DNA from 2 places in the Streptomyces sp. HUAS MG56 genome. Region 2 is predicted to be linked to the other one. Evidence: predicted binding sites of a transcription regulator. Region 2 holds the regulator's gene; the other holds the start of a gene.
The links. Region 2 encodes HspR, which represses chaperone genes until heat shock. Its sites were predicted from a motif close to TTGAGNNNNNNNNNCTCAA; they were not measured.
Positions count from the first base shown of each region.

Region 1: a site for HspR is predicted at 2,127-2,145, ahead of lon (endopeptidase La). Genes of this name have one in related genera too.

Region 1 is NZ_CM178722.1:6,753,957-6,757,432, forward strand. It holds gene AC4OXY_RS31945 (response regulator transcription factor) at 1-183, opposite strand, end outside; gene AC4OXY_RS31950 (spermine/spermidine synthase domain-containing protein) at 309-986, opposite strand; gene AC4OXY_RS31955 (rhomboid-like protein) at 1,204-2,034, shown strand; gene lon (endopeptidase La) at 2,168-3,476, shown strand, end outside.
Region 2 is NZ_CM178722.1:5,701,909-5,705,384, forward strand. It holds gene grpE (nucleotide exchange factor GrpE) at 1-433, shown strand, start outside; gene dnaJ (molecular chaperone DnaJ) at 470-1,645, shown strand; gene AC4OXY_RS27015 (heat shock protein transcriptional repressor HspR) at 1,651-2,100, shown strand; gene AC4OXY_RS27020 (sugar ABC transporter substrate-binding protein) at 2,341-3,447, shown strand.

The sequences.
Region 1 (3,476 bases), 1.1 Mb from region 2:
GGCCTCGGCCGTGTCGACCGCGGCCGGACCGTCCACCGCAGTCTGTACGAGAAATCCCTCGGCACGCAGCCGGGCCGCGATGGCGTCGACGATCGTGGGGTCGTCCTCGACGACCAGCACCCGGCGCTGAGCGCCCGGGGTGCTCGTCGCCGCGCCGCTCTGGGAGGTGTGTGTCTGCTCCATCGCCCGCCCCTGCTTGTTGCTTTCCGGAATCAGTGGGGTGATCCCATGTCTGCGATCGACGCTTGGTTGATCCGTTGAATGATCCGCGTCAGGGCAGCACACTACGGGGATCCGCCGCGCTGCCGCTATCCAGGGCGGACCGCGAGGTGCACAGCGTCCGGAACGCCCCGGGCAACCGGCACCTCTTCGGTACGCACCTGCCGGAACCCGGCATTCCGCAAGCTTCCTTCAAAATCCGGAGAGGGTGCGGCCGACCACACCGCGAGCACCCCGCCGGGCTTCAACACCCTTGCGCAGGAAGCGAGTCCGGCCGGGGAGTACAGGCTGTCGTTGCCGTCCGTGACGGTCCAGCCGGGCCCGTTGTCGATGTCCAGGCACAGCGCGTCGAACGTGTCCGACGTCTCAGTGACGTAAGGAACGAGATCGCCCTGGACGACGTCGGTGCGCGGATCGGTGAGCGCCGCGGCGGACAGCCGGCCGAGCGGTCCGTCCCGGTGCCAGCCGATCACCGCCGGTTCGCGCTCCACCACGGTGATCCGCCCCCAGCGCCGGTCCGCGGCGGCGTGTGCGAGCGAGAACCCGACGCCCAGCCCGCCGAGCAGCAGCGCCGGCCCCGGCCGCCCGTCCAGCGCGTCGTACGCCGCGTCGACCAGCAGCCGTTCCGAGCGGCCGTCGGAGGTGTCCATCAGGAAACACCCGTTGGCGATGATCTGGAGCAGCGCGCCGTGTCTGCGCAGCACCACCTCGCCGTACGGGCCGTCACGCCGGTCGAGGACCACGGGAGTGTCGTACGCGGCAGTCATGCCCCCATCCTGCTTGAACGTGTCCTGTCGGGTACGGGAATTGCGGATGACGGTGGCGCGGCCCCGGTGCGACGTACTCGTCCGAGGGGCGTACGCCGGGGTGCGGACGCGAGCGGAATGTAGGAGGTTGCTGAGAATCGGCTTCCGCGTGGCGTCGGTCATAGACATGCGGCCGGTCGAGCCTCAATGGTGGGCGCGACGGAAGGAGTGCCTCATCGTGGAACGGACCGCGACGGGCCCTGCGGCGGCCGCGTCCCCGCCCCCGGCGGGCACGCCCCTGTCCGACGGTGCCGCCGTCGTCCCGGCCCCCGTGTTCGAGGGCCTCCTGGACGGCATGCCCCGCCAGCGCGGCCCCGAGCCGGTGGCTCCCTCCGCCACGCTCGGCCCCGCGCCGGCGGCTCCCGTGCCCGTCGGGGCACCGCGTCCGGTCCCGGCCGCCCGGCTGTGGCGGCTGCTGCCCACCCCGGCCGCCACGCCCTTCACCTTCGGCTACGCCGCCCTCCTCGCCGTCACCTCCGCCGTCGCGGCCGTGGCCGACCCCGGGCTGATGAACACGCTCTACCAGGGCTCCAGCACCGACGTGGCCCATCTGGTGCAGTCGCCCGCGGTGGTGCTCCTGGCGAGCGCGCTGTGGATCGCGGGCGGGATCCTCTCGCCGTACAGCGCGGCCTTCGTGCTGGTGCTCACCGCGCTGGAGCGGCGCATAGGCGGAGGGCGTGCGGCCTGTGTCTTCCTGGCCGGGCACGTCCTGGCCACGCTCGCCACCGAGGTCCCGGTGGGCCTCGCCGTCCTGGCGGGCCATCTCCCGGCCACGTCCCTGCACCGCCTCGACTACGGCATCAGCTTCGGCGTGGCCGCCAGCATCGGTTCCCTGGCCGGTCTGCTCCGCCCCTGGTTCCGCTGGCCCCTGCTCACCGTGGTGGCCGGGCTGCTGCTGAACGACCTGGCCGAGTTCGTGGACCCGATGACGGACTGGGGCCACCTGATCGCTTTGACGATAGGCGTCCTGAGCTGGCCCCTCGTGCGCCGCTGGGCCCGCGCGGTCTGACCTCTCACTGCTTTCACCTGCATGGATCTCTACGTCACCCTCTGATCGCTCACAGCGAACACGTGGGGGGAACACCAGCCCCTGCCCAGAGGTTGAGTCGGCATAGCTCAAGTTGACTGCCGAAGGGGAGATCATGGCTGCTGAGTCCACGGCGTTCACGCTCGTACTGCCCGTGCTGCCGCTCGACGACGAGGTCGTGCTGCCCGGCATGGTGGTTCCGCTGGACCTGAGCGACGCCGAGGTGCGGGCCGCGGTGGAGGCCGCACAGGCCGCCGCCCGGTCGGCGCCCGGAAAGCCCCAGGTGCTGCTGGTGCCACGCATCGACGGCACGTACGCCAAGACCGGTGTGCTCGGTACGGTCGAGCAGGTCGGCCGGCTGGCCGACGGCGACCCGGGGGCTCTGATCCGCGGCCGCGGCCGGGTGCGGATCGGCGCGGGCACCACGGGGCCCGGCGCGGCCCTGTGGGTCGAGGGCGCCCGGATCGAGGAGAGCGTGCCCGAGCCGTTGCCCGGTCAGGTCGCCGACCTCGTCAAGGAGTACAAGGCGCTGGCCACCAACTGGCTGAAGAAGCGCGGCGCCTGGCAGGTCGTCGACCGCGTCCAGGCGATCGAGGACGTCTCCGCGCTCGCCGACAACTCCGGATACTCACCGTTCCTCACCATCGAACAGAAGGTCGAACTGCTGGAGACCGCCGACCCGGTGGCCCGGCTCAGGCTCGCCGCGCAGCAGCTCCGCGACCACCTCGCCGAGCAGGACGTGGCCGAGACCATCGCCAAGGACGTCCAGGAGGGCGTCGACAAGCAGCAGCGCGAGTTCCTGCTGCGCCGCCAGCTGGAGGCCGTCCGCAAGGAGCTGCGCGAGCTGAACGGCGACGGCACGGACACGGCCGAGGAGTCCGACGACTACCGCGCCCGCGTCGAGGCCGCCGACCTGCCCGAGAAGGTCCGCGAGGCCGCGCTCAAGGAGGTCGACAAGCTGGAGCGGTCCAGCGACCAGTCCCCGGAGGGCTCCTGGATCCGCACCTGGCTCGACACGGTCCTGGAGCTGCCCTGGAACGAGCGGACTGACGACAGTGCTTCCGCCTACGACATCCAGGGCGCCAAGGCGGTCCTCGACGCCGAGCACGCGGGCCTGGAGGACGTGAAGGAGCGGATCACCGAGTACCTGGCGGTGCGCAAGCGGCGCGGCGAGCGCGGCCTCGGCGTCATCGGCGGCCGACGTGGCGGTGCTGTGCTTGCCCTGGTCGGTCCGCCTGGTGTCGGAAAGACCAGCCTGGGAGAGAGTGTCGCCCACGCGATGGGGCGGAAGTTCGTCCGCGTCGCGCTCGGCGGCGTCCGCGACGAGGCCGAGATCCGCGGCCACCGGCGTACGTACGTCGGCGCGCTGCCCGGCCGGATCGTGCGCGCCGTCAAGGAGGCCGGGTCCATGAACCCGGTGGTCC
Region 2 (3,476 bases):
CCGGATCACGGTCAAGGAGATCGCCGTCGCGAACCTCCTGACCGAGCTTCTGCCCGTGCTCGACGACATCGGCCGCGCGCGGGAACACGGCGAACTGGTCGGCGGCTTCAAGTCGGTCGGCGAGTCGCTGGAGACCGTGGCGGCCAAGCTGGGCCTCCAGCAGTTCGGCAAGGAGGGCGAGCCCTTCGACCCGACGATCCACGAGGCCCTGATGCACTCCTACGCGCCGGACGTCACCGAGACGACCTGCGTCGCGATTCTCCAGCCCGGGTATCGCATCGGCGAGCGCACCATCCGCCCCGCGCGGGTGGCCGTCGCCGAGCCGCAGCCCGGCGCGCAGACCGTCAAGGCCGACGGAGCCGAGGACACGTCCGAGGCGAAGAAGGCCGGTGCCGGCGACGACAAGGAGAACGGTGGCCCGGAGGAGGGCTGACGTCATCACCGCAGACAGGAAGGAGGGACGTCGGGGATGAGCACCAAGGACTTCATCGAGAAGGACTTCTACAAGGTCCTCGGCGTCCCCAAGGACGCCACCGAGGCCGAGATCAAGAAGGCGTACCGGAAGCTCGCCCGCGAGTTCCACCCGGACGCCAACAAGGGCAACGCCAAGGCCGAGGAGCGCTTCAAGGAGATCTCCGAGGCGAACGACGTGCTCGGCGACCCGAAGAAGCGCAAGGAGTACGACGACGCGCGCGCCCTGTTCGGCAACGGCGGCTTCCGCCCCGGGCCGGGCGCCGGCGGCTCCTTCAACTTCGACCTGGGCGACCTCTTCGGAGGCGCGGGCAGCACCACCACCCAGGGCGGAGGCTTCGGCGGCGGGCTCGGTGACGTCTTCGGGGGCCTGTTCAACCGCGGCGGCACCGGTGCGACCCGCACTCAGCCGCGCCGCGGCCAGGACATCGACACCGAGGTGACGCTCAGCTTCACGGAGGCCATCGAGGGCGCCACGGTGCCGCTGCGGATGTCCTCCCAGGCGCCCTGCAAGGCCTGTTCGGGCACCGGCGACAAGAACGGCACACCGCGCGTGTGCCCGACCTGCGTCGGCACCGGCCAGGTCGCGCGGGGCTCGGGCGGCGGCTTCTCGCTCACCGACCCCTGCCCCGACTGCAAGGGCCGCGGTCTGATCGCCGAGCACCCCTGCGCGGATTGCAAGGGCAGCGGGCGGGCGAAGTCGTCCCGCACGATGCAGGTCCGCATCCCGGCGGGTGTCACCGACGGGCAGCGGATCCGGCTGCGCGGCAAGGGCGCGCCCGGCGAGCGGGGCGGACCGGCGGGCGACCTCTACGTGGTCGTGCACGTCGGCGAGCACCCGGTGTTCGGGCGCAGGGACGACAACCTCACGGTCACCGTGCCGGTCACGTTCGCCGAGGCCGCCCTCGGCGGCGAGGTCCGGGTGCCGACCCTCGGCGGCCCGGCCGTCACCCTGAAACTGCCGCCCGGCACGCCCAACGGCCGGACGATGCGCGCCCGCGGCAAGGGCGCGGTCCGCAAGGACGGCACCCGCGGCGATCTGCTGGTCACCGTCGAGGTGCGTGTCCCGAAGGACGTGTCGGGGAAGGCTCGTGATGCGCTGGAGGCGTATCGCGAGGCGACCGCGGGCGAGGATCCGCGGGCGGAGCTGTTCGAGGCGGCGAAGGGAGACTGAGAGAGATGGACGGCCGTCGACGTAACCCGTATGAACTGACCGAGGAGACCCCGGTCTACGTCATCTCGGTGGCGGCCCAGCTCTCCGGACTCCACCCGCAGACGCTGCGCCAGTACGACCGGCTCGGCCTGGTCTCCCCGGACCGCACCGCGGGCCGGGGCCGCCGCTACTCGGCCCGCGACATCGAACTGCTCCGCCAGGTGCAGGCGTTGTCGCAGGACGAGGGCATCAACCTGGCCGGAATCAAGCGCATCATCGAACTGGAGAACCAGGTCGTCGCGCTCCAGTCCCGCGTCGCGGAGCTGGAGGCGGCCCTGGACGGCGCGGCGGCCGCGATGCAGCAGCGCGAGGCCGCCGTCCACGCCTCCTACCGCCGCGACCTGGTGCCGTACCAGGAGGTGCAGCAGACCAGCGCGCTGGTGGTGTGGCGGCCGAAGCGGCAGCGCAACGACTGACGCGTCCGCACGCAGACATCTCCGAAAGGGGCCCGGATTCCGGGCCCCTTTCTTTGCCCTCTCATGAACTCCCCTTGGATGGAGGGTCCGTAAAGGGCGTTTGAAGGTGATTCCGCTGCTCCTTCACAGGTGCAGCGGAGCGTGGTGTTGCGCACTCGTTAAGTAGTTCTTCTTGACGCCGGGTATGCCCTCCGCGTTGTCTTTTCAGACACCTCAAACGCACCTGAAGTGAGCCCTCGCATGCGCCGTATCGCCATAACCGTGGCCGCGTCCACGATGACCCTCTCGCTTGCCGGCTGCGGCATGCTGAACGCGACGGGGGGCGGGGCGAGCGCGAGCCCGAGCAAGGGCAACGACCTGACCGTGGGCCTGCTGCTGCCGGAGACGACGAACACCCGCTACGACAAGTTCGACTACCCCATCATCAAGTCCCAGGTCGCCGAGCTCACCAACAAGCGGGGCAAGGTCGAGTACGCCAACGCCGGCGCGGACGCGTCCAGACAGGCCCAGCAGCTCCAGACGATGATCGACGACAAGGTCGACGTCGTCCTGCTCGACGCGGTCGACGCGCACGCGATCGCCCCCGAGGTGCAGAAGGCCAAGGACGCGGGCATCCCGGTCATCGCCTACGACCGGCTCGCCGAGGGCCCGATCGAGGCGTACGTCTCCTTCGACAACGAACTGGTCGGCGAGGTGCAGGGCCGCAGCCTGCTGGAGGCGCTGGGCTCGCACGCCGACACCTCCGACAAGATCGTCATGGTGAACGGCTCGCCCACCGACCCGAACGCCAAGCAGTTCAAGCAGGGCGCGCTCTCCGAGCTCAACGGCAAGGTGACGATCGCCGCGTCGTACGACACCACCGACTGGAAGCCGGAGAACGCCGAGGCCAACATGGCCAAGGCGATCGGCCAGATCGGCAAGAACAACATCGCCGCGGTCTACTCCGCCAACGACGACATGGCCGGCGGCGTCATCAAGGCCCTGGAGGCGGCCGGCGTCACCTCCCTGCCGCCGATCACCGGCCAGGACGCCTCGCTGGAGGGCGTCCAGCGGGTCGTGGCCGGCGAGCAGTACATGAGCGTCTACAAGTCCTACCCGGACGAGGCCCAGGCCGCGGCCCAGATGGCCGTCGCCAAGGTCCAGGGCAAGGACATCCAGTTCGACGCCCTCACCCAGGACAAGGCCGACAGCCCCACCACCAAGAACATCCCGGCCAAGCTGATCCAGCCGATCGCGCTGACCAAGAGCAACATCAAGTCCACGGTCATCTCGGACGGCATCTACACCGTGGGCGACATCTGCACGGTGAAGTTCAAGGCGGCGTGCACGGCGATCGGTCTGAAGTAGCGGGCCCCGCGCCGGCGTTCACCTTCAGC